Regions from separate parts of the Streptomyces sp. NPDC057307 genome, predicted to be linked through region 3. Evidence: predicted binding sites of a transcription regulator. Region 3 holds the regulator's gene; each other region holds the start of a gene.

Region 1 (10,004 bases), on a different contig from region 3:
CGGGGGTGGTGTTGATGTAGGTGCGGTAGACGAACGCGGTCTCGCTGTCCTCTGTCGCCATGGTGCTGTCCTCCAGTGCCGTCTTGAGGTCCGCGAGGGCGCTCGCCCGCCCGCGGTCGTACTTGTTCATCCAGCGGTCGGCGATGGCGTTGATCGGCACGGCGTTGAGGTAGTGGAGCTTCTCCCTGCCGCGCCACACCGTGGTGACGAGATTCGCCGCTTCGAGCACCGCCAGGTGCTTGCTGACCGACTGCCTGGCCATGTCCAGCTCGGCGCACAACTCCCGCAGACTCTGCCCGTTACGGGCGTCGAGACTGTCCAGCAGTCGGCGCCGGCCGGGGTCGGCCAGTGCTTTGAAGACTTCGTCCATCACCCGTCCAGCACCCGTCCACGCGTCGCCTTCGCTGTCCGATCCGCTCGTACGGCGGATCGGATATGCAGCCATTCGGCTGCCTATAATTTAGGCACCCGTGTGGCTGCATGTCAATCGGGGCCCAGGAGGGGCGGCGCGCGGCGATACTCTCGCCGCATGTCTCGCCGCTCATCCCCGCTGCCGCCGCCTCCGCCCCCCGTACACATACGCACCTGGCCCGACGAGCAGGCACTGCTCGCCGAACGCGCCAGAATCCTCGACTGGCTCGTCGGGCACGGCATGGGACCCGCGCGGCTCACCCAATTCCTGCTGCTCGTGGGCGGGATGGAGTTCGGCTGGCTGATGGCGGGCGGGGGGCTGCAGGGGATGATCGTGGAGGACGTCGACCCGATCACCCTCATCTTCGGCGTGCTCCTCGCGGCGTTCGGCCTCGGCGTGCTGACGGCCGCCGGGATCGTCCTCGGCCTGCTGCTCCGCCGCGACGTCGCGATGCACCGGCTGACGCGCCAGTGGGCGGCGCTCGCGAGCGACCCGGTGGGCGACAGGCGCCTCCGACTGCCGGGCGTGAGCCTGTGCTGGCTGCTGATCTCCTTCCTGGTCGGGGTGCTGGGGCTGTGGCTGTCCCTGGAGACGCCCGCGAGCGCGCGACGGGGCGAGGACACGTACGGGGAGGTCGCGTATGTGATGGGCGCGGGCGCCCTCCTCTGGATCGGCGGGCTGATCGGCGTCACGAAGGCCGTCACGCACTACCGGTGGGCCGTCCGGCTGCTCGCCGCCGGTCGGCCCCGGCCCGCCGGGCAGTGATCCCCGGCCCGCCGCTCCGGCGGCGGTGATCCCGGTCGACCGGGCGGTGATCATGAGGGATAGCCTCCCCGGATGTTCCGTCGTACGCCGCTGCCGCCCCCTCCGCCGCCCGAGCACCTGTGCGACTGGCCCGACGACGAGTCGATGCTCGCCGACCGGGCCCTCGCGATGGCCGAGCTGCGGCGGCGGAGCCTGACCGCGCCGGGGCTGCTGGCGCTCTGGTCGCTCGGGCTCGTCGCGGGGCTCGGGTGGGTGCTGGTCAGCCTGGGGCTCGGTCATTTCGAGGACCGGAGCGCGGACTACATAACCGGGTTCGTCGAGCTGATCCTCGGTGCGATCGTCCTGGTGCCCGCGATGATCGGCACCGGTTTCAGCGTCGCCAGGGACCGCGCGGTGCGCGACAGGATCGAAGCCTGGGCCGAACTGGCGCCGGATCCCGAGAACGACCACCGGCTGCGGGCCGGCGCCCGGAGCGGCGTGTGGCTGGGACTGTCCGTAGCGCTGTGCGTGACCGGTCTGGGACTGGCCCTGACCGGCGGCGGCCAGCCGGATTCCACGGGAGTCGGCGAAGTGGCGTATCTCGTCGGAATCGGTGTGATCGCGCTGGTCATCGGTGTCATCGGGGCGGTGCGGGCGGTGGGCCACCAGCGGTGGGCGGAGCACGTACTGAGCCCGGTCCGGCCGCCCGGACGCGGTGGCGCGCACCGCTGAATCCACCGCGAAAACGGTGATTTACGGGACGCGAGTGGCGCGTGTTGTCCGGATGTGTCCCGAAGTCGCCCCCCGCTCCCTGAGGCCGTTCCTACGCCGCCCGTTCTATCCTGGGTGGAACGCATGCGCCATTTCATGGGGTGAAGGGGCGGCGGATGAACTGGCTGTGGTGGATTTTCGTCTTCTTCATGGTCGGTGGCTTCAGCTGGGTCGCCGACACGAGCCGGAGCGCGCTGCGCACCCGGCACGAGCGAAGAGTGGAGCGCATCAAGCTCGTCGAGGGCGGCCGGCTCGCCCTGGAGGAGTCACACAAGCCGCCGGAGCCCGTCTGCGGGTGTTCACACCATCTCGCGAAGCATGACAAGCAGGGCAAGTGCCACGAGAACGTCGAAGTGGCGACGGCCTGGGACGAGAACAAGAAACCGAAGCGGTACGAGCTGGCGCAGTGCAACTGCCAGCAGTACGTCGGCCCGCAACCTCTCTCGGTGATCTACGCCGACGACATCACCGACCTCGACGCCCGGCTCCTGGAGGCGCAGCTTCAAGCCTCCCGGCCGGAGCCGAAGGAGTCGGTAGAGCCGGTGGAGTCGGAGAAGCCGGACAAGCTGAAAAAGCCCGGGAAGCTGGAGAAGCCGGCGGCCACGGAATCAGCGGCCGAGGAGTCTGCGGCCACGGAGCCGAAGCCCAAGGGGCGGGACCAGGACTGATCGCCGCCGCCGGGGGGTTCGGTCGGTGCCCACGGTCGGTGTGCCCTCAACCGGTCCGAGGAGTGGGCAGCGGCTCCAGCGCGCCCGCTCCGGCGAGCGCCCCGTGTGCCGCGAGCACCGCGTCCGTGGCGGTGCCGATATCGAGTACGACTCCGCCCGACCCGGCTGCCAGGCGTCGCGCGGCGAGGTCCGCGGGCACTCGCGCGGCCCGGTTCGCCGACAGGAAGACGGACCAGCCGCAGCGCGGGTGCGAGGGCCGCAGGCCCTAGGGGGTGTCTTGCCGATCTTGCCGGGCTCGCGTGCCCTGGTGCCGCGCCTCGCCGCGTTGTCGTCGGTCGGCATGGCTCCGCCATGCCTCCCTCCTCCGCCTTGCGATCCACGGCACCAGACCCCGCTCCCTGATCCGGCCTGATCGACAAGACACCCCCTAGGCGGTCTTCAGCGCGGTGAACAGCTCACGGTCGTAGGTGCTCCCGGTGTCCGCGTCCCAGACACCGGCCATGGCGGCCAGCGCCTCGGGCAGCCGGTCCGCGAGGGGCACGGCCGCGTCCGGGGAGCCGGGGAGGAGCAGCAGTACGGCGGTGAACGGGGAGAACCTGTTCGAACCCCCGGCCGTCGCCTTGAGCTGCGCGTATCCGCCGTCCGGCTGCCGGGCCACCGCGAAGGCCGTGCTGCCGATGATGTCCGCGTCGTCGTGCCGGTTCGCCGCCTCGACCGCCGCCGCGAAGGCGCCGGCGTCCTGCGGTACGGGCTCGCCCGGTGCCGTGCCGTGGCCGTCCCACCGCCAGTCGGCCAAGGCGCCCGCCGACAGCTCCGTCAGCCGCCCCAGCAGGTCCAGCCAGCGCCCGGCCAACTCCTGGTGGGACTCGGGTCTGGGCCCCCAGGACACCTTCACCACGGTCTCGCCCGCCACCTCACGGCCTTCCGGCGGGCCGACCGAGCAGCATCGTCGGCGCGCCCGCGACCCGGGTGAGGAAGACGGTGGCCGAGTTCCGTCCCTGGAGCTTCATCTTCCGTCGCAGCTCCTCCGGTTCGACCGGCGAGCCGCGCTTCTTGACCGTCAGGATGCCGACCTCGCGCTCGCGGAGCAGGGCCTTGAGCCGCTTGAGGTTGAACGGCAGCTCGTCGGTGATCTCGTACGCCGTCGCGTACGGCGTCGGGCGCAGCTCGTCCGCCGTGATGTAGGCGATCGTCTCGTCGATCAGGCCGCCGTCCAGCTCGTCGGCGGCCTCGGCGACCAGATGGGCGCGGATGACGGCGCCGTCCGGCTCGTACAGATAGCGGCCGACCTTCCTGACCTGGGGGTTCGGCAGGCCCCGGCCGGTGAGGGTGAGGCCCGCGGGGAGCAGCGTGGCGCGCCGGGCGCCGGGTGTGATCGCGCCGACGGCCCCGGCCCCGCTCGCGTCGTGCCAGAGCACGGCCTCCTTGACGTCGCCGCCGTCGGAGATCCACTCGGCCTCGAAGTCATCGGGGACCAGCTCGTGCGGGATGCCCGGCGCGATCTTGATGCCGCCGGTGCCGACCGTACGTACCGCCTCGATCGCCCAGGACAGCGGCGGCGAGTACGCCTCCGGGTCGAAGATCCGGCCCCGGCCGCCGCGCCGCGCCGGGTCGATGAACAGCGCGTCGGGGGCGGGCGCCGTGCTCAGGTCGTACGCCATGACGTCCGCGCACACGACGGCCGGTGGCGGGGCGTCAGGCGCCAGCGCGGGGATGTTGTGCGCGGCGATCTCGCAGGTCGCAGGGTCGCGGTCGACGGCGGTCACGGCGAACCCCGCGCGGGCCAGCTCGATCGCGTCACCGCCGATGCCGCAGCAGAGGTCCGTGATCCGCGCCGGGCCGGGGCCCGGGAGGCCGATGTCCCGGAACCGGCCCGCCCGGTGCGCGGCGACCGAGGTACGGGTGGCCTGCTCGACGCCGTGCGGTGTGAAGTACATGCGGTACGCGTCCTGTTCGCCGAACTTCGCGACCGCCCGCTGCCGCAGCCGGGCCTGCGCGAGGGCCGCCGAGACCAACTCGGCGGGGTGGTCTCGGCGCAGCCGGGTCGCCAGCGCCAGCTCGTGCGCCGGGTCGTGGTCGCGGAGGGCGGCGAGCAGGGCCTGGCCCTCGTCGGAGAGCAGGGGGGCGAGCGGCGAGGGGGAGTCGGTCACCGGGCCATTGTGGGCCAGCCGGGGGACCGTCATCGCTTCCCGGCGGTGTCGGCCGGGCGCGCGGGCCGGGCGCTGACAGGATGCGGCGCCATGCAACTAGTAAGACAAAAGGACGAAAAGGTCGCAGAGCTGCGGAAAAGACACCCGCGCGGACGGGGCCGCGCGGTCGTCGCCGTACTTCTGATCGCCGCACTCGGCTCTGCCTGCGCGGCGGGGACCGACGACCGGGGCGGCGGTCATGGCGGCCACGGTGGTCACAGCGGGGACGGCGGTGGCGGTGGTGGCGGGCCGGTGGAGTCCGCCCCCGTGAAGCCGGGCCGGCCCGGCCCCGGACCGGGGACCGACGCCGCCAAGAAGGCCGGAGCCGCCGCTGCCGCCGAGGCCCAGGCGCTCCGTGCCGTGGCCGCCAAGAAGTGGAAGCTCGCCAAGACCCCGCTCGCCGCGCCCGCGCCGCCCGCCGTGAAGCCGCGCATCACCACCCGCAAGGGCTTCGAGGTCACGGGTGGCGCGACCCTGCCGCCGGTCTTCACCACCGTCCCGACGAAGGAGAAGGTCGTCTTCCTGACGATCGACGACGGCGCCGAGAAGGATCCCCGACTGCTGCGCATGATGGACGAGTTGAAGATCCCGTACAGCGCCTTCCTCAGCGACTACGTCATCAACGACAACTACGCCTACTTCAAGAAGATGCAGGCGCGCGGTGTCTCCCTGCACAACCACACCCTCACCCACCCCTACCTCCCCGGACTCTCCTACGAGGAGCAGAAGCGGGAGATCTGCGGGCAGCAGGACAAGCTCAAGAAGCAGTACGGGAAGCGGCCCGAACTCTTCCGGCCGCCGTACGGCAACTACAACGCGAGCACCCTGCGCGCCGCCAAGTCCTGTGGCGTCAAGGCCGTTCCGCTGTGGTCGTCCGAGGCGTTCCCCGACCACATGGAGTGGCGCGAGTGGGACCGGGACCTGCATCCCGGCGACATCGTCCTCACGCACTTCCGCGGGGAGGAGGACTGGAAGGGCTCGATGCCCGACATGATCCGGCACGTCATGAAGACGATCACCGACAAGGGTTACGCGGTGGCGAAGCTGGAGGACTACGTCTAGGGCTTGCCTCTTGGGCCGGGCGGGCCGGGCATGGTCAGGTCGGGCCGGTTCCGCTGACGCCCCTGCGCCGGTGCAGGGGCGTCACGCACGTTCAGCGGACGACGTCGAAGACGTTCTTCTGCAGGCCGTTCGCATACGCCTCGTGCTCGACCAGCCGCAGCTTCTGCGCGTCCTTGTCCGTGGCGCTGAACAGCCGCTTGCCCGCGCCGAGAAGCAGCGGGAAGACGAGCAGGTGGTAGCGGTCGATCAGACCGGCGTCCGAGAGGTTCCGGTTCAGTTCGGCGCTGCCGTGGACGATGATCGGGCCGCCCTCGGTCTCCTTCAGCGCGGCGACCTCGTCGAGCGACCGCAGGATCGAGGTCGGGCCCCAGTCCGCGACCAGGTCGTCGTCGGTGAGGGTGGTGGACACCACGTACTTCGGCATCTTCTTGTACTCGGCGAACTCCGCCATGCCCGGCCAGACCGGGCTGAACGCCTCGTAACTGGTCCGTCCCAGCAGCATGGCCGCGGCCTCCTCCTGCTCCCGGCCCTTGATCTCGAAAGCCTCCGGCAGGAACTCCACGTCCTTGAAGGTCCAGCCGGAGTTCCGGTAGCCCGGCTCGCCGCCCGGGGCTTCCACGACGCCGTCGAGCGAGACGAAGGCGGTGCTGATCAGTGTGCGCATCGAAGGTCTCCTGGGGGTGTCTTGCGTTCTGGTTCTCACGGGGCGGGGCCGGCCGAGGCGGCCTCGCAGCCGCAGTGTGCCAACTCCCACTGACAGACCGTGGACCACGGCGAAACTCATCGGCGCCGCCGCGCCGGAGGTGCCCGAAGGCGCCGGATCGCACCCACCGCGGCGGCGGATCGCACCTGCCACGGCGCCGGATCGCGGCGCCGCGCGCGGGCTCGATTGGCACTCAGCTTGACCGAGTGCTAATCGCGGTCATAGTGTCAGGCCTGGCACTCCCCACTGGAGAGTGCCAATGCGTGACAGGACAGGTCCGGCACCCGCGACGACGGATCGATCCAGGTCACGCCACCCAGACAGTTAACCCCGTGAGATCTCCGAAGGGGGAGGTCGGATCGTGACGACCGCCAGCTCCAAGGTTGCCATCAAGCCGCTCGAGGACCGCATTGTGGTCCAGCCGCTCGACGCAGAGCAGACCACGGCCTCTGGCCTGGTTATTCCGGACACTGCCAAGGAGAAGCCCCAGGAGGGCGTCGTCCTGGCCGTCGGTCCGGGTCGCTTCGAGAACGGCGAGCGGCTTCCGCTCGACGTTTCCGTCGGCGACGTCGTTCTGTACAGCAAGTACGGCGGCACTGAGGTGAAGTACAGCGGCGAGGAATACCTCGTCCTCTCGGCTCGCGACGTGCTCGCGATCATCGAGAAGTAATTTCCACAGTCTGCTGTGAACTGCGCCCCTGGCCCCCGCATCGCCGGGTGGTCCGGGGCGTAGTTCGTTGTTCGTTCGAGAGGACAAGAGAAAGCTCCCATGGCGAAGATCCTGAAGTTCGACGAGGACGCCCGTCGCGCCCTTGAGCGCGGCGTCAACAAGCTTGCCGACACGGTGAAGGTGACGATCGGCCCCAAGGGCCGCAACGTCGTCATCGACAAGAAGTTCGGCGCCCCGACCATCACCAACGACGGTGTCACGATCGCCCGCGAGGTCGAGCTCGACGACCCGTACGAGAACCTCGGCGCCCAGCTCGTGAAGGAGGTGGCGACCAAGACCAACGACATCGCGGGTGACGGCACCACCACCGCCACCGTGCTGGCGCAGGCGCTGGTCCGCGAGGGCCTGCGCAACGTCGCCGCCGGCGCCTCCCCGGCCGCCCTGAAGAAGGGCATCGACGCCGCCGTCGCCGCCGTCTCCAAGGAACTCCTGGACACGGCCCGCCCGATCGACGACAAGTCCGACATCGCCGCCGTGGCCGGGCTCTCCGCCCAGGACCCGCAGGTCGGCGAGCTCATCGCCGAGGCGATGGACAAGGTCGGCAAGGACGGTGTCATCACCGTCGAGGAGTCCAACACCTTCGGCATGGAGCTGGAGTTCACCGAGGGCATGGCCTTCGACAAGGGCTACCTCTCGCCGTACATGGTGACCGACCAGGAGCGTATGGAGGCCGTCCTCGACGACCCGTACATCCTGATCAACCAGGGCAAGATCGCCTCCATCCAGGACATGCTCCCGCTGCTGGAGAAGGTCATCCAGGCGGGTGGCTCCCGGCCGCTGCTGATCATCGCCGAGGACGTCGAGGGCGAGGCGCTCTCCACCCTCGTCGTCAACAAGATCCGTGGCACCTTCAACGCCGTCGCGGTGAAGGCCCCCGGCTTCGGTGACCGCCGCAAGGCCATGCTCGGCGACATCGCCACCCTCACGGGCGCGACCGTCATCGCCGAAGAGGTCGGCCTCAAGCTCGACCAGGCCGGTCTCGACGTGCTGGGCACCGCCCGCCGCGTCACCGTCTCCAAGGACGACACGACGATCGTCGACGGCGGCGGCGACAGCGCCGAGGTCGTCGGCCGGGTCAACCAGATCAAGGCCGAGATCGAGTCCACGGACTCCGACTGGGACCGCGAGAAGCTCCAGGAGCGCCTCGCGAAGCTGGCCGGCGGCGTGTGCGTGATCCGCGTCGGCGCCGCCACCGAGGTGGAGCTGAAGGAGAAGAAGCACCGTCTGGAGGACGCCATCTCCGCGACCCGCGCCGCGGTCGAGGAGGGCATCGTCTCCGGTGGTGGCTCCGCCCTGGTGCACGCCGCCAAGGTGCTGGAGGACGGCCTGGGCAAGACGGGCGACGAGGCCACCGGTGTCGCGGTCGTCCGCCGCGCCGTGGTCGAGCCGCTGCGCTGGATCGCCGAGAACGCCGGTCTTGAGGGCTACGTCATCACCGCGAAGGTCGCCGAGCTGGACAAGGGTCACGGCTTCAACGCCTCGACCGGCGAGTACGTCGACCTGGTGAAGTCCGGCGTCATCGACCCGGTCAAGGTCACCCGCTCCGCGCTGGAGAACGCCGCTTCCATCGCCGCGCTGCTCCTCACGACCGAGACCCTGGTCGTCGAGAAGCCCGCCGAGGAAGAGGCCGACGCCGGTCACGGCGGCCACGGTCACAGCCACTGAGGCTCGTAACGCCGTAGCTCCGGGGACCTGTAGGTCTTCAGGTCCGTAGGTCTTCAGCACAACGCGCCGAGGCCCGGCGCCCCTTCGGGGGTGCCGGGCCTCGACGCGTTGTGCCGCCTCTACGCCGAGTGCGGCAGCGCCGACGGGTGTACGGGATCCTCGAACGGCAGCCCCTTCGCGTACCGCTCCACCTCGTCCAGCGCCTGATCGGCCATCCGGTGGATCTCGACCCCCAGCGAACCGGCGACATGCGGGGTCAGCAGCACGTTCGGCAGGTCGTACAACGGCGAGTCCGGCGGCGGCAGTTCGGGGTCGGTCACGTCCAGAACCGCGTTCAGCCGCCCGGAGACCAGCTGCGGCAGCAGCGCGTCCTCGTCGATCAGCGAGCCGCGCGCCGTGTTGATCAGCGTCGCCCCGTCCGGCATCGCCGCGAGCTGGGCGGCGCCGATCATATGGCGGGTGGCCGGGACCTGCGGCGCGTGGACCGACACCACCTGGGCGCGCCCGCAGAGTTCAGTCAGCGGCACCAGTTCGACGCCCAGTGCCCGAGCCTCCGAGTGGTCCACGTACGGGTCGTACAGCATGACGTCGAGGTCGAACGGCCGCAGCAGCTCGATCACCCGGCGGCCGATCCGGGACGCGCCGACGATGCCGACCGTACGGCGGTAGTTGCCCGTCCGGCCCAGCTCCTGGTGCCAGTCGTGCCGGGCGCGCACCTCCTGGTAGCGGTGCGCCGAGCGGAGCACCTGCTTGCCCGCGAAGAGGATCGCGGCCAGCGTGTACTCGGCGACGGGCACGGCGTTGGCCGCCGCGGCCGATGTGACCGTGATGCCCCGCTCCCAACAGGCGTCCGTGATGTGGTGCTTGACGGTGCCGGCGGCGTGCACGACCGCGCGCAGCCGGGGCGCCGCGGCCAGCACCTCGGCGGTGAGCGCGGGCGCGCCCCAGCAGGTGATCAGCAGTTCGGCGTCCGCGAGCGCGGCGGCGACGGCCGGGTCGAGGCCGGGGCCGGTCAGGGTGTGCGCGACGAGCCGCGGATCGGTGCGTACGAGGCCGGTCA
Region 2 (10,004 bases), on a different contig from region 3:
GAGTCACCCGCCGCGAGCGTCACCGTTTCCGCGTCCGTGTCCGCCCCGAACTCGATGGTGAGTTCGCCCTGCGTGACCGTGCCCACCTCGTAGCCGTCGTGCTTCAGGAACTGACCGTGCGCGTTCGAGATCGCGCCCGGTGGATAGACCGACTCGAAGAACTCGACGTCCGACGTCGGCGCGGGCGACAGCCTGCGGAAGGTGACGCCGCCGTCGAGCAGGATCGGGTCGACCTCCCACGACCGGCGGATCGCGAAACCCCGCTCCTCGGCGGGGGCTTCCGGTTCGTCCGTGTCGAAGACCGCCGCCAGCGGTACGTCGAGCGCCGAGACGTACGCGATCAGCCGGCTCACCGACGGGCGCATCGCCCCCAGCTCGATCTGCGACACCGCGCTCGCGGAGATGCCGAGTTCACGCGCCAGCGCGCGCAGCGACTTCCCCGAGCGGAGCCGGAGTTCGCGGAGCCGAAGCCCCAGGCGCTCGGAGCTGATCGCGTCCACCGACGTGCCCGGCCCCGGCCCCGGCCGCGATCCCGGCCCCGAGTCCTTGCCCACCAATTGCGACACATCCTTTACACGGCCGAAAAACAACGACAGGTGTCAAGTGCTAGCTTGACGCACCCTGTTAAGGAATGACTTTACAGCGCTCCCGGAGGCATTCATGGCCGAGAACACCGCAGCGCCGAACGTCGCACCACCCACTCCCCCCGGCGAACCCCAACCCCAACCCCACCCCTACCCCCACTACGATCCCAGCCTCACCAACGACGACCTCGCCCCCGTCAAGAAGCAGTCCTGGAACTCGTACAACATCCTGGCGTTCTGGATGTCCGACGTGCACAGCATCGGCGGATACGTCACCGCCGGCAGCCTCTTCGCGCTCGGGCTGGCCAGCTGGCAGGTGCTGTTCGCGCTGATCGTCGGCATCCTCATCGTGAACGTCTTCTGCAACCTCGTCGCGAAGCCCAGCCAGGTCACCGGCGTGCCGTACCCCGTGATCAACCGCGCCGTCTTCGGCGTCGCCGGTGCCAACATCCCGGCCATCATCCGCGGGCTCATCGCCATCGCCTGGTACGGCGTGCAGACCTACCTCGCCTCGCAGTCGCTGCTCATCATCTTCCTCAAGTTCTGGCCGAGTTCGGCCTCGCTCAACGACTCGACCTTCCTGGGGCTCTCCCCGCTCGGCTACATCTGTTACGCGATCCTCTGGGTCGCCCAGGCCGCCGTCTTCTGGCGCGGCATGGAGTCCATCCGCCGCTTCATCGACTGGGCGGGACCGGCCGTCTACGTCGTCATGATCGTGCTGGCGGTCTATCTGGTCAGCAAGGCCGGCTGGTCGAACATCAGCTTCAACCTCTCCGAGGGCGAGAGCCTGGGCTTCGGCGCCTCGATCCCGGTGATGCTCAGCGCGATCGCGCTCGTCGTCTCGTACTTCTCCGGCCCGATGCTCAACTTCGGGGACTTCGCCCGCTACGGGAAGTCGTTCGACGCCGTCAAGAAGGGCAACTTCTTCGGTCTGCCGGTCAACTTCCTCTTCTTCTCCCTCCTGACCGTGGTCACCGCCTCGGCCACCGTCCCCGTCTTCGGTGAGCTGATCACCGACCCGATCCACACCGTGGAGCGCATCGACACGGCGTTCGCGATCCTCCTCGGCGGACTGACGTTCGTCATCGCGACGATCGGCATCAACATCGTCGCCAACTTCATCTCCCCGGCCTTCGACTTCTCCAACGTCAGCCCGCAGAAGATCAGTTGGCGGGCCGGCGGCATGATCGCGGCGGTCGGGTCCGTGCTGCTCACGCCGTGGAACTGGTACAGCGACCCCGAGGCCATCCACTACACCCTCGGGCTGCTCGGCGCGCTCATCGGCCCGCTGTTCGGCATCCTGATCGCCGGCTACTACGTGATCAGCCGTCAGCACGTCGTCGTGGACGACCTGTTCACCCGGTCGCCGACCGGCCGCTACTGGTTCCGTAAGGGCTACAACCCCAACGCCGTCTGGGCCACGGCCCTCAGCGGGATACCGGCGGTCGCGTCCGTCCTCCTGCCGAAGATGCTGCTCGACCTCGAACTCACCACCATGGACCTGACCGAGATCTCGGACTACAGCTGGTTCATCGGCTGCGGCCTCGGCTTCCTGGCGTTCGTCGCGCTGGAGAGGCGGTCCCCGCAGATCGTGGTCGAACGATGACCCGCGCCCGTACCCGTACCCGTATCCGCGTGATCAACCCCAACACCAGCTCAGGCATGACGGAGTCCACCGGCCGCTGCGCGCGTGAGGCCGCCGCCCCCTCGACCGTCATCACCGCCGTCAACCCGGCCATGGGGCCGGAGTCCATCGAGAGCCATTACGACGAGGCGCTGGCCGTCCCCGGTCTGCTCGCGGAGATCGCGGCGGGCGAGGCGGCGGCGGAAGAGGGGTATGTCATCGCCTGCTTCGGCGACCCGGGGCTCGACGCCGCGCGCGAGCTGGCGACCGGCCCGGTGATCGGGATCGCCGAGGCGGCGATGCACACGGCGGTGCTGCTCGGCCGGAGCTTCAGCGTCGTCACCACACTGCCCCGGACGACCGGACGCACCTGGGACCTGGCGCGCCGCTACGGCTTCGCCGACGCCTGCCGCGGCGTGCACGCCTGCGACATCCCCGTACTCGACCTGGACGACCCCGGCCCGGCCACGGTGCGGACCGTGACCGAGGCGTGCACGGCGGCCGTGAACGAGGACGGGTGCGACGTCGTCGTACTCGGCTGCGCGGGCATGGCCCCCCTCGCCCCGACACTCGCCCGCCGGACCGGCGCCCAGGTGGTCGACGGCGTCGGCGCGGCGGTGAAGCTGGTCGAGTCGCTGGTGTCGCTGGGGCTGCGGACGAGCAAGCGGGGCGAGTACGCGGCGCCGCCACCGAAGAAGTACACGGGCCTGCTGGGCGAGTTCAGCCGCTGACGTGGCGACCCGGGGGGGGTGGGGAGCGGCGAGACCGGGCGTGGCCCCGCCGAGACACACCGGGCGCGTCAGACGCACCAGGCGCGCCGGGCTCGTGGTGGAGCCCGGTGCGCCGTGGTGCGGCGTGCTCGCTCAACGCAGCGGTACGGCCACCGCGTCGTACGTCGTCTCCGGCGTCGGGGTCGTCGTGAAGCGGGCGTTGACCAGGTACAGGCGGTTGCCGAGGCGCGCCGCCGTCGTGGGTACGTCGAAGCGCGGGTCGGTGATGGAGCGCCGCAGCGTCGCGGTGGTGGCGCGCGCGTCGAGGTCGAACACGGTGATGAGGTTGAGGCGGTTCTGCACCACGTACAGCGTGCTGCCGACGCGCAGCAGCCCGTCGCCGTTGATGACGTTCTCCGCGCCCTTGAGGGTGATGACCGTGGCGTGCCCGGTCTTCGGGTCCACGCGGAACAGCTTGCCGATCGGGCTGTTGACGACGATCAGCGCGCGGCCGTCGGGGGTCGTCTCGATGCCGTTGGCGCTGATGCCGGTGGGCGCCTGCTCCCACTCGCCGCCGAGCGGGACACTCCGCAGGTCCTCCTTCTTCCCGCGCCGCCTGCCGCCGCGCGGGACGGTGTAGAGGACGGGGGCGTTCGAGTTGGTGAACCAGGCCCGGTCGCCGTACAGGATCACGTCGTTGACGAAGCCGGCCGTCGTCGGCTGATACGTGGCGGTGAGCCGGTTCGTACGGGTGTCGAGCACCCGGATGGAACCGCTCACGCCGCCCGAGATGTACAGCAGCCCGTCGCGGTCGAGCTTCAGACCGGTGGTGGCCCCGCCGGTCGCGCCCTCCAGGACCGTCCGGCCCTCGCCGGTGCGCAGGTCGGCGCGGCGGATCGAACCGTCCGCGAGGGAGCCCATGTAGGCGTACGGGCCGCTGCCGATGGCGATGCCCTCGGGGCGGAAGCCGTTGGGCAGCGGGAAGTCGGTGGGCCAGGAGGGGCGGGCGGGACGGCCGGGGCGGGTGTTCGCCGTGGCCGTGGCCGTACCGGCGCCGAGCGCGAACGTGGCGGCCACGGCGCCGCCGAGCACGGCACGGCGGGAGGGACTGAAGGGGCGGGAAGAGTCGGGGGGTGTCACAGACATGGCGTCGAGCCTCCGGGGCTTCGGGGGTGCCTGGGGACAGGGACAACTCCGGTGCGCTATGCGCACGTAACGCGCCGCACCCGCCACCGAGTTCCCGGTGCGGATACGGCACCCGCCCGGCTGTAGCCTCGGCGGCATGCCAGCGAATGATCGGGAGACCAGGTCCGGTGAGTCGGGCGAGCCGGGCGGGACGGACGAGTCGGGCGAGGTGACAGCGTGGCTGTCCCAGCACGCCGTACCCCTGAGCGGCGGCCTGACCGCCGGCGCGCCCACCGTCGACCTACAGCCGCTCAAGGAAGTCCTCGACGGCGTACGGATCGTGGGGCTCGGCGAGTCCACCCACGGCACGCGTGAGTTCTTCCAGCTCAAGCACCGGCTGCTGGAGTACCTGGTGACCGAGCTGGGCTTCACGACGCTGGCCATGGAGGCGAGCGCGTCCGCCGGTCCGGCCGTCGACGCGTACGTACGGGGCGGTGTCGGCGACCCCGCGCAGGTGCTGACCGGGCTGGGGTTCTGGACCTGGCGCACCGAAGAGGTCCTGGACATGATCGAGTGGATGCGCGCGTACAACGACGGGCGCCCGGCGGACGAGCAGGTCCGTTTCGCCGGTATCGACGCGCAGCGCTCCGGGGATTCGCTGGCGGTGCTCGAAGCGTTCCTCACCAGCGTGGCGCCGGACCGGCTGCCCGCTCTGCACTCCACGCTCGGCATCCTCGCCCACGCGTATCCGGGATCGCGCCCGGACCCCAAGCAGGGGTTGATGCACGAGGCGGAGAAGTTGCTGGAGTTCGTACGCGGCTACGACGAGCCCGACACCCCGGCCGGGGCCGTCGCGGTGCGGCACGCCCGGATCCTGGTCCGGGCCGCCGATCTGGTGACGCGCAGCGGACAGCACCCGGACCCGGAGCGGACGGTCTCCGCGGCGCGCGACCGGTACATGGCGCAGGCGGTCGAGGAGATCCTGGACGCCGACCCGGCGGCCAAGGTGGTGCTCTGGGGCCACAACAGCCATATCGCGAAGGGCCGTACGGCCGACTCCACGACCTCGCCTCTCGGCCGACACCTGCGCGAGCGGTACGGGGACGCGTACTACGCCCTCGGTCTCCTCTTCGGCGAGGGCTCCTTCCGCGCCCACCGCATCTGGCCGGGCCCCTGGAGCGGCGTCGGCGGCCTGACGGGCCGTATCGCCGAGGGCAACCCCATCGGCGCCCCCGCCCCCACCACGGTCGAGGCCCAACTCGCCACCGCCACCCCGGCGGACCACCTGCTCGACCTGCGCCCCGCCGGAGCGGACGACGCGCCCCGGCCGGTACGGGAGTGGGCCGACGCCCCGCACACGACGCGGTCGTTCGGCGCGCTGGTGCCCCGCTGGTTCTACCGCCGCGACGTCACCCCGGTCCGGCTGTCGGAGGAGTACGACGGCCTGGCGTACGTGGCGGTCTCGTCGGACTCCCGCCCGATCGCACCGTACCGGCCCGTAAGGCCGTAGAACCGTACAACCCTCCACCCCCGTCGGGGGTCCTGAGTTGCATGCCTTCTCCGCAGACCCTCCGCAGCCGTGGTGTGACCGCCACCTTCCACGGCGACACCGTCGTCATCGAGCGCGCCGGGGAACGTGCCACGATCCCGCTGAGGGTCATCCGGTCCGTACGCGCGGCGGAGGGCCGTTCCCGCACGGTCGAGATCACGCTCGCCGACAGCGCCGTGCACACGATCGCGGCCAACAACGCGACGGCCGCCACCGCTTTCGTCACGGCCGTCGGCGCCGCGCTGCCGCCCACTCCCGACGAGCGCGGCAGTGCCCTTGTGCGGACGGAGCCCCTGGCCGCCACGCCCCAGCTGTTCTCCGGCCGCCGCACCCTCGCCCTGTTCACGTTGGCCGTCGTGGTCTACCTCGTGTACCTCGGGTACATCGCCGTCGTCCACACCCCCTGGGCGATCTTCAGCGCGGTCGTCGGCCTGCTGCCACTGGGGCTGGGTCTCGCCACCACTGTCGTGACCGTCCGCCATCTGTACGTCAAGGCGGTGCTGCGCCGACGCGGGGTGATCGTCCAGGCGGTCGACGTCGGCAGCGCGGGCAAGAAGTCGGTGTACGCGTTCACGGATGCCGAGGGCAACGCGCACGAGTACCGCAGCGGCCTCCACGCCAACACCATCGAAGTCGCCTACGACCCGAGGAACCCGGAGCGCAAGGCGTCGGTGACCCCACTGCTCCTGGAGGTCCCCCGCGTGCTCCTGATGGTCCTCCTCGCCGGGGGCTTCACCCTGCTCGGTGCGATCTCCGTCCTCAGCCCGGTGCTGCCGTAACCCGGCGCGACCGCCCCGAACGCCCCGAGGGCGGCACCCCCTCTCGGGAGTGCCGCCCTCGGTTCGTACATGTGCGCAACTGCGAGCTACGCCATGAACCGCCGATCCCTCAGGATCAGAAGTCCATGTCACCGCCCGGCATGCCGCCCGGCGCGCCGCCGGCGCCGGCCTTCTCCGGCTTGTCGGCGATGACGGCCTCGGTGGTGAGGAACAGCGCCGCGATGGACGCCGCGTTCTGCAGCGCGGAACGCGTGACCTTCGCGGGGTCGATGATGCCCTCGGCGATCATGTCCACGTACTCGCCGGTCGCGGCGTTGAGGCCGTGACCGATCGGCAGGTTGCGGACCTTCTCGACGATGACGCCACCCTCGAGACCACCGTTGACGGCGATCTGCTTGAGCGGAGCCTCCAGCGCGAGCTTGACGATGTTCGCACCCGTCGCCTCGTCGCCTTCGAGCTCAAGCTTCTCGAACACCGAACCGGCCTGGAGCAGAGCCACGCCACCACCGGCGACGATGCCCTCCTCGACGGCGGCCTTGGCGTTGCGCACCGCGTCCTCGATGCGGTGCTTGCGCTCCTTGAGCTCGACCTCGGTCGCGGCGCCGGCCTTGATGACGGCCACGCCGCCGGCCAGCTTCGCGAGGCGCTCCTGGAGCTTCTCGCGGTCGTAGTCCGAGTCCGAGTTCTCGATCTCGGCGCGGATCTGGCTCACGCGACCGGCGACCTGCTCGCTGTCACCGGCACCGTCGACGATGGTGGTCTCGTCCTTGGTGATGACGACCTTGCGGGCACGGCCCAGCAGGTCGAGACCGGCGTTCTCCAGCTTGAGGCCGACCTCCTCGGAGATGACCGTGCCGCCCGTGAGGATGGCGATGTCGTTCAGCATCGCCTTGCGGCGGTCACCGAAGCCCGGGGCCTTGACGGCGACGGACTTGAAGGTGCCCTTGATCTTGTTGACGACGAGGGTGGAGAGCGCCTCGCCCTCGACGTCCTCGGCGATGATCAGCAGCGGCTTGCCCGACTGGATGACCTTCTCCAGGAGCGGCAGAACGTCCTTGACGCTGCCGATCTTGGAGTTGACGATCAGGATGTACGGGTCGTCGAGCGACGCCTCCATACGCTCCATGTCGGTGGCGAAGTACGCCGAGATGTAGCCCTTGTCGAAGCGCATGCCCTCGGTGAGCTCAAGCTCGAGCCCGAAGGTCTGCGACTCCTCGACGGTGATGACGCCTTCCTTGCCGACCTTGTCCATCGCCTCGGCGATGAGCTCGCCGATCTGGGTGTCGGCGGCGGAGATGGAGGCCGTCGAAGCGATCTGCTCCTTGGTCTCCACGTCCTTGGCCTGCTCAAGGAGGGCACCGGAGACGGCCTCGATGGCCTTCTCGATACCGCGCTTGAGGGCCATCGGGTTGGCGCCGGCGGCCACGTTGCGCAGGCCCTCGCGGACCAGGGCCTGGGCCAGGACGGTCGCGGTGGTCGTACCGTCACCGGCGACGTCGTCCGTCTTCTTGGCGACTTCCTTGACCAGCTCGGCGCCGATCTTCTCGTACGGGTCCTCGAGCTCGATCTCCTTGGCGATGGAAACACCATCGTTGGTGATCGTGGGGGCGCCCCACTTCTTCTCGAGGACGACGTTTCGGCCCTTGGGGCCAAGGGTGACCTTGACGGCGTCGGCGAGCTGGTTCATCCCGCGCTCGAGACCGCGCCGTGCCTCCTCGTCGAACGCGATGATCTTGGCCATGTGAAGTGGTCCTCCCGGACAGGGGGTGGATTCTCCGGACCGTGTCGGCGCCCGCGACGGACGGCCTGAGAGCCTTGCGGTTCCTTGCCCCACAGGCTCCCGGGCCTCGCTGACCCGGTCCATAAGTTGTCACTCTCACTAGCAGAGTGCTAACGCCAATGATTAGCACTCGACCCCCGAGAGTGCAAGCGACTCCCGAGTGACCACGACCCCTCCCACAGCCGCGCGCGTACGTCCCACAGCCGCACGCGCACGCGTGAGGGGCCCGTACCCCTTGCCGGGATACGGGCCCCTCATGCGTGAGTGCGTCGTTGGCCGATCGCGCCGGAATCAGACGGCGAGCTTGACCATGTCCGCCTGCGGACCCTTCTGGCCCTGCGAGATCTCGAACTCAACTCGCTGACCTTCTTCAAGGGTGCGGTAGCCGTCCATCTGGATCGCGCTGTAGTGGACGAAAACATCCGCACCACCGTCGACCGCGATGAAGCCGTAGCCCTTCTCCGCGTTGAACCACTTGACGGTGCCCTGAGCCATGCCTAACTCCCCTATTACTGGCCCCTGCGCGGGACCGCACTTCGCGCCGGAACGCGTCGACCGCGGCTGAATGTATCTGCCCAACTGCCCTCTGCAACAGGTCAATCGGACGAGAATTCTGGGCATGGCGGAACACGCAAAGAGGTGAATTGCCGGGCTACCAGGGCAAGTCGGGCCGGGCAAAGCGCAAGGAACCGCGCAAACAGCGTCCACACTTCGACCGCATCTTGTCGCGAACTCATATGCGCGGGGCACAGTCGCGGCAAGATCGGCGGCGGGGCTACCCCAACTGTACCGCGTTCAACCTCATGGAATTGCCCCCTCCGCTTCTCTTGCGGAGGGGGCAACACCGTTCACCGTGCGTGCTGTTCAGCCGCCGGCGACCGCCGGGATGATCGAGATGCCGGCGCCGTCCGGAGTGGCCGTCTCCAGGCCCTGCTCGAAGCGGACGTCGTCGTCGTTCACGTACACGTTGACGAAGCGCCGGAGCTTGCCCTGGTCGTCCAGGACGCGGGCGGCGATGCCCGGGTGGTTCGTCTCCAGGGACTCGATGACCTGGGAGAGGGTCGCGCCCTCGGCCGGAACCTCGGCCTTCCCACCGGTGTACGTACGGAGGATGGTGGGGATGCGGACGTTCACGCTCATCGGTTTCTGCCTTCCGAGAAGTAGCGGGTTGGTGAGAGGCTCAACGCGCCAGGCCCGCGTCACGGAACGCGTCGAGGCTCGGCGGAATCGTCGCGGTCGCCTGCGACGTCGCGGCCACCGCGTCCAGCGTCTTGAGCCCGTCACCGGTGTTCAGCACGACCGTCGTGAGCGCCGGGTCGAGCAGACCCGCCTCGATGAGCTTGCGCGTCACGCCCACGGTCACCCCGCCCGCCGTCTCGGCGAAGATCCCCTCGGTCCGGGCGAGCAGCTTGATCGCGTCCACGATCTGCTCGTCGTTCACGTCCTCCACGGCGCCGCCCGTGCGGCGGGCGATGTCCAGGACGTACGGGCCGTCGGCCGGGTTGCCGATCGCCAGCGACTTGGCGATCGTGTCCGGCTTCTGCGGCCGTACGACGTCGTGGCCGGCCTTGAAGGCGACCGACACCGGCGAACAGCCCTCGGCCTGCGCGCCGAAGATCTTGTACGGCTTGTCCTCGACCAGGCCGAGCGCGATCAGCTCCTTGAGCCCCTTGTCGATCTTCGTCAGCTGCGAGCCGGACGCGACCGGGATGACGAGCTGGTCGGGCAGCTCCCAGCCGAGCTGCTCGCAGATCTCGTACGCGAGGGTCTTGGAGCCCTCCCCGTAGTACGGGCGGAGGTTGACGTTGACGAAGCCCCAGCCCTCGCCCAGCGGGTCGCCGATCAGCTCGGAG
Region 3 (10,004 bases):
CGTAGATACGCCCCGCACGGGCGACCCGCGCCCGCGCGCCCGGGACAACGACCGAGCCGGAGGCCGTACGGGCGGGCCGGACCGGGCCGGCGGCGGCGGGCCGGACCAGGGTGACCACCCGGCCTTCGAGCATGAACCCCCGCTCCACCAGCGGGAACACCCGGTGCTTGCCGAAGCGGTCCTCCAGGGTGACCGTGGGGCCCTCGGCCGTCTTCTCGCAGCGGATCACCGCGCCGCAGAAGCCCGTCGACACCTCCTCGACCACCAGATCCGGTTCGGCGGGCACCTCGGGCACCGGCTTCGAACGCTTCCAGGGCGGGGTCAGATCGGGGCTGTAACTGCGCATCCGCAGACGATAACGGGGCCCGCGCCACGAGGGGGCTACGTCGTGCCGAAACGCGCGGCCAGCGCGCCCCGCTGCGCCCGTACGAACGCCGCGTCGACGGCCGCGCCGTGGCCGGGAACGTACACCGCGTCCTCCCCGCCCAGCGCCAGCAGCCGGTCCAGCGCGGCCGGCCAGCGCGCCGGGATCGCGTCGTCGCCGGCCTGCGGCTCGCCCGACTCCTCGACCAGGTCGCCGCAGAAGACGACCTCCCGGTCGCCGGGGACGAGCAGCGCCAGATCGTGCCCGGAGTGCCCCGGGCCGACATTGGCGAGAAGTACCTGTCGCCCGCCGAGGTCGAGCGTCCACTCGCCCGACACCGGGTGGTGCGGCACGACCAGCGCGTCCACCGCGGAGGCGGCCTCGGCGGCGGACACCCCGTGCCGTACGGCCGAGGCGCGCAGGCTCTCGCGGTCGCGGAGCAGCAGCTCCGCCAGGCCCACCGCGCCGTAGACCTGGGTGCCCGAGAACGCCGCCGTGCCCAGGACATGGTCGAAGTGGGGGTGGCTGAGCGCGATGTGTGTCACGCGCCGGCCGCCGCACAGTGCCTGCGCCTGCGCGCGGATCTCCGCGCCCTCACGGAGCGTCGAGCCCGTGTCGTACAGAAGGACGGCGTCCTCGCCGACGACGAGGCCGACCGTCGCATCCCAGCCAGGCAGTCTCCGCCTGCCGACTCCCGGTGCGATCCGTTCCCAGCCGTGCTCTTCCCAACGGACGTCCATACGGCGACGCTATCGGTGGGGCGGGCGCGGTGCCGCGCGGTAGCGTGACCGGTCGGCCTTGCTAGGGGCGTACCTCACGGCCGTACACTGGGCCGGGGAATGCTGGCACTCCTACGCATCGAGTGCCAGGCCGGATCCGAGGACCCAGAGCTGGAGGTGTGCGCGATGCTGAGCGAACGCAGGCTTGAGGTGTTGCGCGCCATCGTCCAGGACTATGTCGGCACCGAGGAGCCCGTCGGCTCCAAGGCGTTGACCGAGCGGCACAAGCTCGGTGTCTCCCCGGCCACCGTCCGTAACGACATGGCGGTCCTGGAGGACGAGGGCTTCATCGCCCAGCCCCACACGAGTGCGGGGCGTATTCCGACGGACAAGGGCTACCGGCTCTTCGTCGACCGGCTGGCGGGCGTCAAGCCCCTGTCGGCGCCGGAGCGCAGGGCCATCCAGAACTTTCTCGACAGCGCCGTCGACCTGGACGACGTGGTGGGCCGTACGGTGCGGCTGCTCGCGCAGCTGACCCGGCAGGTCGCGGTCGTGCAGTACCCCTCGCTGACCCGCTCGACGGTGCGGCATGTGGAACTGCTCTCGCTGGCCCCCGCGCGGCTGATGCTGGTGCTGATCACCGACACCGGCCGGGTCGAGCAGCGCATGATCGACTGTCCGGTGCCGTTCGGCGACACGTCGCTGGCGGATCTGCGGGCCCGGCTCAACGCCCGGGTCGTGGGGCGCAGGTTCTCCGATGTGCCGCTGCTGGTGCAGGAGTTGCCCGAATCCTTCGACCTGGAGGACCGGGGGACGGTGTCCACGGTCCTGGCGACGCTGCTGGAGACACTGGTCGAGGAGACCGAGGAACGGCTGATGATCGGCGGCACCGCCAATCTGACGCGCTTCGGGCACGACTTCCCCCTGACGATCCGGCCGGTGCTGGAGGCACTTGAGGAGCAGGTCGTGCTCCTCAGGCTGCTCGGCGAGGCCGAGGACTCGGGCATGACCGTACGAATCGGGCACGAGAACGCCCACGAGGGCCTCAACTCCACGTCCGTCGTCGCGGTCGGCTACGGTTCGGGCGACGAGGCAGTCGCCAAACTCGGCGTGGTCGGACCGACCCGCATGGACTACCCCGGAACGATGGGAGCGGTACGCGCAGTGGCACGTTACGTCGGACAGATCCTGGCGGAGTCGTAAGTGGCCACGGACTACTACGCCGTACTCGGCGTACGCCGCGACGCATCACAGGACGAGATCAAGAAGGCATTCCGCAGGCTCGCCCGCGAGCTGCACCCGGATGTCAATCCCGATCCCAAGACGCAGGAGCGCTTCAAGGAGATCAACGCCGCGTACGAGGTGTTGTCGGACCCGCAGAAGAAGCAGGTCTACGACCTCGGCGGCGACCCGCTCTCACAGGCGGGCGGTGGCGCGGGCGGCTTCGGGGCCGGTGGCTTCGGCAACTTCTCCGACATCATGGACGCGTTCTTCGGGACGTCGCAGCAGCGTGGCCCGAGGTCGCGCACGCGGCGCGGCCAGGACGCGATGATCCGGCTGGAGATCGACCTCAACGAGGCGGCCTTCGGCACCACCAAGGACATCCAGGTCGACACGGCGGTCGTCTGTACGACCTGCTCGGGCGAGGGCGCCGCACCCGGCACCTCCGCGCAGACCTGCGACATGTGCCGCGGTCGCGGCGAGGTCTCGCAGGTCACGCGGTCCTTCCTGGGCCAGGTCATGACGTCGCGGCCGTGCCCGCAGTGCCAGGGCTTCGGTACGGTCGTGCCGACCCCCTGCCCCGAGTGCGCGGGCGACGGCCGGATCCGGTCACGCCGTACGCTCACGGTCAAGATCCCGGCGGGCGTCGACAACGGCACCCGTATCCAGCTCTCCGGCGAGGGCGAGGTCGGGCCCGGTGGTGGTCCGGCGGGTGACCTGTACGTCGAGATCCACGAGCTGCCGCACGCGGTGTTCCAGCGGCGCGGCGACGATCTGCACTGCACGGTGACCATCCCGATGACGGCCGCCTCGCTGGGCACGCAGTGTCCGCTGGAGACACTGGACGGCGTCGAGGACATCGACGTCCGTCCGGGCACCCAGTCGGGCCAGTCGATCCCGCTCCACGGCCGTGGCATCACGCATCTGCGGGGCGGTGGCCGGGGCGACCTGATCGTCCATGTCGAGGTCATGACCCCGTCGAAACTCGACCCGGAGCAGGAGCGGTTGCTGCGAGAGCTGGCGAAGCTCAGGGGCGAGGAACGGCCCACCGGCCAGTTTCAACCGGGTCAACAGGGGCTTTTCTCAAGGCTGAAGGACGCGTTCAACGGCCGTTAGGCACGGTGTCCTCAGGCGCCGTACGGGCTGCTTTCCGGCCCGTACGGCGCCTGACGACGAACCGGCACCAATGCTCCACGGGCGACATGGCACCATGCGTGCATGTCCTCCGTGTTGACCGACATCTGCCGGTATCCGATCGTGCAGGCTCCCATGGCCGGCGGCGCGTCGTGCCCGCAGCTGGTCGCGGCCGTCGGTGAGGCCGGGGGGCTCGGCTTCCTCGCCGCCGGGTACAAGACGGCCGACGGGATGTACCAGGAGGTCAAACAGCTCCGGGGGCTCGGCGGAGCTGCGTTCGGGATCAATCTGTTCATGCCGCAGCCGCACCACGACGACCACGCCGCCGTGGAGGTGTACCGCGAACAGCTCGCCGGCGAGGCGGGCTGGTACGGGACCCCGCTCGGCGACCCCGACGCCGGTCACGACGACGGGTACGAGGCCAAACTCGCCATACTCCTCGACGATCCCGTCCCGGTCGTGTCGTTCACCTTCGGCTGCCCCACCCCCACCACCCTCGACGCCTTCACCCGCGTCGGCACCCTCACCGTCGTCACGGTGACCACGCCCGAGGAGGCCCAGACCGCCGAGTGGTCGGGCGCCGACGTCGTCTGTGTCCAGGGCGTCGAGGCCGGCGGCCACCAGGGCACGCACCGCGACGACCCCGCCACCGACGGCGCCGGTATCGGGCTGCTGTCGCTCGTCACGCAGGTACGGGACTCCGTACGGCTGCCGGTCATCGCGGCCGGCGGGCTCATGCGCGGCGCGCAGATCGCCGCCGTCCTCGCCGCGGGCGCCGACGCCGCCCAGTTGGGCACCGCCTTCCTCGTCTGCCCCGAGTCCGGCGCCCACGCCCTCCACAAACACGCCATGACCGACCCGCTGTTCACCCGCACCGAACTCACCCGCGCCTTCTCCGGCCGGCCCGCGCGCGGTCTCGTCAACCGCTTCATGCGCGAACACGGCCCCTACGCCCCGCCCGCGTACCCGGAGGTGCACCACCTCACCGCCGGACTGCGCAAGGCCGCCGCCAAGGTCGGCGACCCCCAGGGCATGGCCCTGTGGGCCGGCCAGGGCCACCGGATGGCCCGTGATCTGCCCGCCGGACAGCTCGTCGACGTCCTCGTCGACGAACTCGAAGCCGCCCGCGCCTCGTTGACCCTGGGAAACGCCTCATGACCGCACCTGTCTTCGTCGTCGACACCCCCGGTGCCCTGCGGCCCGGCACCGTCACGCTCGACGGCCCCGAGGGCCGCCACGCCGTCTCCGTAAGGAGGCTGCGCGTGGGGGAGGAGGTCGTCCTGACCGACGGCGCGGGCACCGGGGCCTACGGGACGGTCGCCGCCGTCCACGGCAAGGACCGGCTGGACGTGGCGGTCGGCGGCCTTCGTACGGAGGACGAGCCCGCGCCCCGTATCACCGTGGTCCAGGCGCTGCCCAAGGGCGACCGGGGCGAACTGTCCGTCGAGACGATGACCGAGACCGGCGTCGACGCGATCGTGCCCTGGCAGGCCGCGCGCTGCATCACGCAGTGGAAGGGCGAACGAGGCGCCAAGGCCCTGGGCAAATGGCGCGCCACCGCCCGCGAGGCGGGCAAGCAGTCCCGCAGGCTCCGCTTCCCCGAGGTCGCGGAGGCCATGTCCTCCAAAGAGGTCGCGGCGCTGCTGGCGGCGGCCGACTTCGCCGCCGTCCTGCACGAGGACGGCAGCCGACCGCTGGCCACCGCCGAACTCCCCGGCACCGGAGCCATCGTGCTCGTCGTCGGCCCCGAGGGCGGCGTCTCCCCGGACGAGCTGGCGCTGTTCGCCGACGCCGGGGCCACCCCGTACCGGCTCGGCCGCACCGTCCTGCGCACCTCCACCGCCGGCACGGCCGCCGCCGCGCTGCTGCTGGGCCGCACCGGCCGCTGGTCCTGATCGCGGGGGCCCGGCGGGCGGATAGCATGCCCTCGTACGGAAGCACGCCTCCGTACGGAAGTGACCAGGGGCGACCGGCCGACCGATGAGGAGACCCGGACCATGGCGGGAGAACGACAGGCCGACTGCCTGTTCTGCAAGATCGTCGCCGGGGAGGTGCCCGCCACCGTCGTACGCGAGACGGACACCACCGTGGCCTTCAGGGACATCAACCCGCAGGCCCCCACCCATGTGCTGGTGATCCCCAAGGTCCACTACCCGGACGCGGCCTCGCTCGCCGCCGCCGAGCCGCAGATCGCCGCCGACCTCCTGCGCGAGTCCGCCGAGGTCGCCGCCGAGGACAAGACCGCGGGCAGCGGCTACCGGATCGTCTTCAACACCGGCAGCGGCGCCGGCCAGACCGTCTTCCACGCGCACGCCCACGTCCTGGGCGGGCGCGGCCTCAACTGGCCCCCCGGGTAGGCGGCCGACACCTTGTCCGTACGAGAGCTCGTCGTCCTGGGCACCGCCAGCCAGGTCCCCACCCGGCACCGCAACCACAACGGGTATCTGCTGCGCTGGGACGGCGAGGGCATCCTCTTCGACCCAGGCGACGGCACCCAGCGCCAGATGGTGCGCGCCGGAGTCGCGGCGTACGACATCAACCGCATCTGCGTCACGCACTTCCACGGCGACCACTCCCTCGGCCTCGCCGGGGTGATCCAGCGCGTCAACCTGGACCGGGTCCCGCACGAGGTCACCGCGCACTACCCGGCGAGCGGACAGCACTTCTTCAGGAGGCTGCGGTACGCGACGGCGTACCGCGAGACCGTCGGCATCACCGAGGCGCCCGTCGACGCCGACGGCGTGCTCGCCAGGACCGCCTCGTACACCCTCCGGGCCCACAAGCTCTCGCATCCCGTCGAGTCCTACGGCTACCGGATCACCGAGCCCGACGGCCGCCGGATGCTGCCGGAACGCCTCGCCGCGCACGGCATCGAGGGGCCCGACGTGGGGCGCCTCCAGCGGGACGGCGAACTGCGCGGGGTGACGCTCGCCGACGTCAGCGAGGAGCGCAGGGGCCAGCGCTTCGCGTTCGTCATGGACACCCGGCTGTGCGACGGGGTGCACGCGCTGGCCGACGGCTGCGACCTGCTGGTCATCGAGTCCACCTTCCTCGACGAGGACGCGAAACTGGCCGCCGACCACGGCCATCTGACGGCCGGTCAGGCGGGGACGGTGGCGCGGGACGCCGGTGTACGGCATCTCGTACTGACGCACTTCTCGCAGCGCTACGGGGACCCGGCGGAGTTCGAGCGGCAGGCCAGGGCGGCCGGCTACGAGGGCGAGCTGACCGTCGCGGCCGACCTCGTACGCGTACCGCTGCCCAAGCGCTCCGGCTGATCCGCCGGGGCCCGGCCGCTTTCCCGCACGGCGGGGGCCGTCGGCCAGTCTCAGGGGCGGGCGGCCACCGGTCTCCACGCGTCGAGCACCCTGGCCGCCGCGTCACGGGTACGGCGCGAGGCGTCGTCCGTGAGCGCGGTCAGCGACTTGATCGCCCCGTCCGAGCCCGCCGGCGGGCCCCCGTGCTCCCGCAGATACTCGCCCAGGCCGTGCACGGCCTGGTAGCGGACGGCCTCCTCCGGGTCGTCCAGGTGCGCCACGAAGCGCGCCCCGTCCGCCGTGTCCGGGTCGTCCAGCAGGGACAGCGCCGCCGCGCGGACCTCGGCGTTCGCCGACCGTTCGTCCAGCAACAGCCTTATCGACGGCAGGACTTCGGGGTAGTCGGTCAGCGCGTGACCGGCTTGCCGGGCCACCTGCGGGTCGGTCAGCAGACAGTTCATCAGTGCCCGCGCCGCCCTGTCGCGGTCCCGGCGGGGCAGCCGGTGCCGGCCCAGCCGGCCCAGTCGGCCAAGGCCGTTCAGCGCCCCGGCCCGTACCCGTATGTCCTCGTCCCGCAGGAGCGGAAGGAGGAGATCGAGGTCCCGCCGGTCGCCGAGCCCACCGACGGCCCCGGCCGCCGCCGCCCGCAGGTCGGGGTGGCAGGGCCACCGCGTGAGGACGGACCTCAGCAGCCGTACGGCGGCCGAAGTGCCCATTCGGGTCAGCGCGTCCACGACGGTCGGACCCAGCTCGGGATGGTCGATCCAGCGCCGCGCCGCCGGCAGGGCGCGGTGCTCACCCAGCTCTCCCAGGGTCCCGAGCAGCGCACGCGCGACGTCCGGGTCCTGTTCGTCGTCCAGGCGCGCGAGCAGCAGATCGGCGGTTCCGCGCCTCGGGGCGCCGCCCAGTCTGCTCACCACCGCCCGGCGCACCTCCGGGGCCGGGTCGCGCAGACCCTCGATCAGTGAGTCCCACAGCCGCGGCGTGCAGCGGGCGGGCAGGATGTCCAGCGCACGGGCACGGGCCGCGCCGGCTCCGTGCCGCGCCGAGCGAAGAAGCTCCGCTCCGACGTCCTTGTCGTCCATCCGCCGCCACACCAGCATCCGCGCGTGCCCCCAGACCATGCTCTCGGGGTCTCCCAGCAGCCGCACCACCGACTCGATGTCACCGATCGTCCCCAGTCGCCTCAGTGCGACGAGCGCGTTGAGCCGCAGGTGCCGGTCCTCGTCCCGCAGCAGGCGCGCGTACGCCTCCGTGACGGCCGGGCCGGTCAGCCCGAGCCGGTCGGCGGCGAGTGAGGCCCGGCGCCGTACGCGCGGGTCGGCGTCCCGCATCAGACCGATCAGTAAGTCGCCGGTGGCGGTGGCGCTTGCGGTGTTGCCGGTGCCGACACCGTGGGCGGGCCCGCCGGGAGCGCCGAGGCGGCCGAGGCCGAGCGCGGCGGCGGCGCGGACCGAGGGATCCGGATCTCCGCCCGCCGCGACGAGCGCCGACACGTCCCCGGCCCTTCCGGTCCGGCCGAGCCCCTTGGCCGCGGCGGCCCGCCGCCACGGCTGCGGCGCCGACAACTCCCGCAGGAAAAAGGCGATTTGATGTTCGTTGCTCATGATGCCCCCTTTCAGTGTGAGACGTCCGACGGGCGCGGAGGTTGCCCTCCGTCACCGACGTGACCCGACCGCCCGGCACGCTCCTCACGCCGACTGTCAGTGCCATCGGGCACACTGTCCGGATCCGTACGCCGATCCGGGAGCGCGACCGTGACCCCACGTGAAGGAACGCCGCAGGAGCACACCGCCCATGTCGACCCCTTGGGCGCCCTGCGCGCCCCGGACGACCCGGACTGCGACGTCTACCTGACCGGCACGGTCTTCCTCGACATCATCTTCACCGGCCTCGCCAGCGCCCCCGTGCGCGGCACCGAGTCCTGGGCCAGGGGCATGGGTTCGAGCCCCGGCGGCATCGCCAACATGGCCAGCGCGCTGGCCCGTCTCGGGCTGCGTACGTCGCTCGCGGCCGCCTTCGGCGACGACCACTACGGGGAGTACTGCTGGGACGCCCTGGAGCAGGGCGAGGGCATCGACCTCTCGCGCTCCCGTACCGTCCCCGGCTGGCACTCGCCGGTCACCGTCTCCATGGCGTACGAGGGCGAGCGCACGATGGTCTCCCACGGCCACGAGGCGCCGCCGCCCGAGGGCGCCCTGCCCGAGTGCCCGCCACGCGCGCGTGCCGCCGTCGCCGCGCTCACGCCGGGCCGCAGCGACGGGTGGGTCGCCCGCGCCGCCGAGCACGGTGCGCGGGTCTTCGCCGACGTGGGGTGGGACGACACCGGCCGCTGGGACCTGGCCGGACTTCCCGACCTGGCGCACTGCGAGGCGTTCCTGCCCAACGCCGAGGAGGCGATGCGCTACACGCGTACCGACTGCCCCAGGGCCGCCGCGCGGGCGCTCGCCGAGCTGGTGCCGCTGGTGGTCGTGACCCTGGGCGCCGAGGGGGCGTACGCGGTGGACAGCGCCAGCGGCGCCACCGCCGAGGTGCCGGCCATCGGCGTGGAGGCGCTCGATCCGACGGGCGCGGGCGACGTGTTCGTGGCCGGGTTCGTCACCGGCACGCTCGCCGGCTGGCCGCTCGCCGACCGGCTCGCCTTCTCCGGACTCACGGCCGCGCTGTCGGTCCAGGAGTTCGGCGGATCGCTGTCGGCGCCCGGCTGGGCGGAGGTCGCCGCCTGGTGGAGTTACGTCCAGGAGTCGTCGGACCAGGATCCGGCGGCGCTGCGCCGATACGCCTTCCTGACGGGGCTGTTGCCGGCGCCGAGCCGGCCGTGGCCGCTGCGCAGGGCCGTGCCGACGATCGGTTTCGGGCGCTCCGGCTGATCTCGGATACCCGCGATTCGGGCGCTCCGGCCGACCTCGGGTACCCGCGCCGGCACCGTCGGTTGCCGCTGCGCGGTCTATTGACTTGCCCCACACCACCTGTAAACATCCGAGGTGTCTGATAGACAACGTTGTCAAACGGGAGGGGTCCAACATGTCCAGATTCGGCACACGCTGGCGAACGGCGGTGGGAACGGTCGCGGCGGCGGTGACGGCGGGCCTGCTGGGAGCCCCGGCCGCGAGCGCCGCACCGCCCTTGGTCTCGGACCCCACCGTCTATGTCAATCCCATGGTGGGCACGACCACTTCGGGAATGACGTTCCCCGGGGCGTCGATGCCTTTCGGCATGGTGCAGAACAGTCCCGACACCAATGTGGGAAACGCCGCGTATAACTACGACGCGACGACGCTGACGGGCTTCAGCCAGGTGCATCTCTCC

What was found. The regulator HrcA, encoded in region 3, represses chaperone genes, less so after heat shock. The targets are predictions, from matches to a motif close to TTNGCACTCNGNNNNNCNGAGTGCNAA.
Region 1: a site for HrcA is predicted at 6,736-6,762, ahead of groES (co-chaperone GroES). Genes of this name have one in related genera too.
Region 2: a site for HrcA is predicted at 8,239-8,265, ahead of groL (chaperonin GroEL). Genes of this name have one in related genera too.

The regions. Positions count from the first base shown of each region.
Region 1 covers NZ_JBHUZM010000010.1:13,600-23,603, reverse strand. The annotation lists gene ACFUN8_RS06370 (ArsR/SmtB family transcription factor) at 1-370, opposite strand, end outside; gene ACFUN8_RS06365 (hypothetical protein) at 530-1,177, shown strand; gene ACFUN8_RS06360 (hypothetical protein) at 1,250-1,888, shown strand; partial or broken gene ACFUN8_RS06355 (hypothetical protein) at 2,044-2,400, shown strand; gene ACFUN8_RS06350 (hypothetical protein) at 2,642-2,794, opposite strand; gene ACFUN8_RS06345 (hypothetical protein) at 3,023-3,508, opposite strand; gene ACFUN8_RS06340 (SAM-dependent methyltransferase) at 3,510-4,778, opposite strand; gene ACFUN8_RS06335 (polysaccharide deacetylase family protein) at 4,836-5,846, shown strand; gene ACFUN8_RS06330 (dihydrofolate reductase family protein) at 5,938-6,510, opposite strand; gene groES (co-chaperone GroES) at 6,911-7,219, shown strand; gene groL (chaperonin GroEL) at 7,319-8,944, shown strand; gene ACFUN8_RS06315 (hydroxyacid dehydrogenase) at 9,064-10,004, opposite strand, start outside.
Region 2 covers NZ_JBHUZM010000013.1:20,054-30,057, reverse strand. The annotation lists gene ACFUN8_RS07995 (helix-turn-helix domain-containing protein) at 1-554, opposite strand, end outside; gene ACFUN8_RS07990 (NCS1 family nucleobase:cation symporter-1) at 661-2,190, shown strand; gene ACFUN8_RS07985 (aspartate/glutamate racemase family protein) at 2,187-2,939, shown strand; gene ACFUN8_RS07980 (superoxide dismutase) at 3,072-4,064, opposite strand; gene ACFUN8_RS07975 (erythromycin esterase family protein) at 4,201-5,553, shown strand; gene ACFUN8_RS07970 (hypothetical protein) at 5,595-6,371, shown strand; gene groL (chaperonin GroEL) at 6,487-8,112, opposite strand; gene ACFUN8_RS07960 (cold-shock protein) at 8,443-8,646, opposite strand; gene ACFUN8_RS07955 (ubiquitin-like small modifier protein 1) at 9,016-9,291, opposite strand; gene thrC (threonine synthase) at 9,332-10,004, opposite strand, start outside.
Region 3 covers NZ_JBHUZM010000075.1:26,110-36,113, reverse strand. The annotation lists gene ACFUN8_RS23655 (DUF3097 domain-containing protein) at 1-346, opposite strand, end outside; gene ACFUN8_RS23650 (MBL fold metallo-hydrolase) at 382-1,104, opposite strand; gene hrcA (heat-inducible transcriptional repressor HrcA) at 1,270-2,286, shown strand; gene dnaJ (molecular chaperone DnaJ) at 2,287-3,420, shown strand; gene ACFUN8_RS23635 (nitronate monooxygenase) at 3,523-4,596, shown strand; gene ACFUN8_RS23630 (16S rRNA (uracil(1498)-N(3))-methyltransferase) at 4,593-5,333, shown strand; gene ACFUN8_RS23625 (histidine triad nucleotide-binding protein) at 5,436-5,795, shown strand; gene ACFUN8_RS23620 (ribonuclease Z) at 5,808-6,716, shown strand; gene ACFUN8_RS23615 (HEAT repeat domain-containing protein) at 6,767-8,302, opposite strand; gene ACFUN8_RS23610 (carbohydrate kinase family protein) at 8,453-9,565, shown strand; gene ACFUN8_RS23605 (GH92 family glycosyl hydrolase) at 9,720-10,004, shown strand, end outside.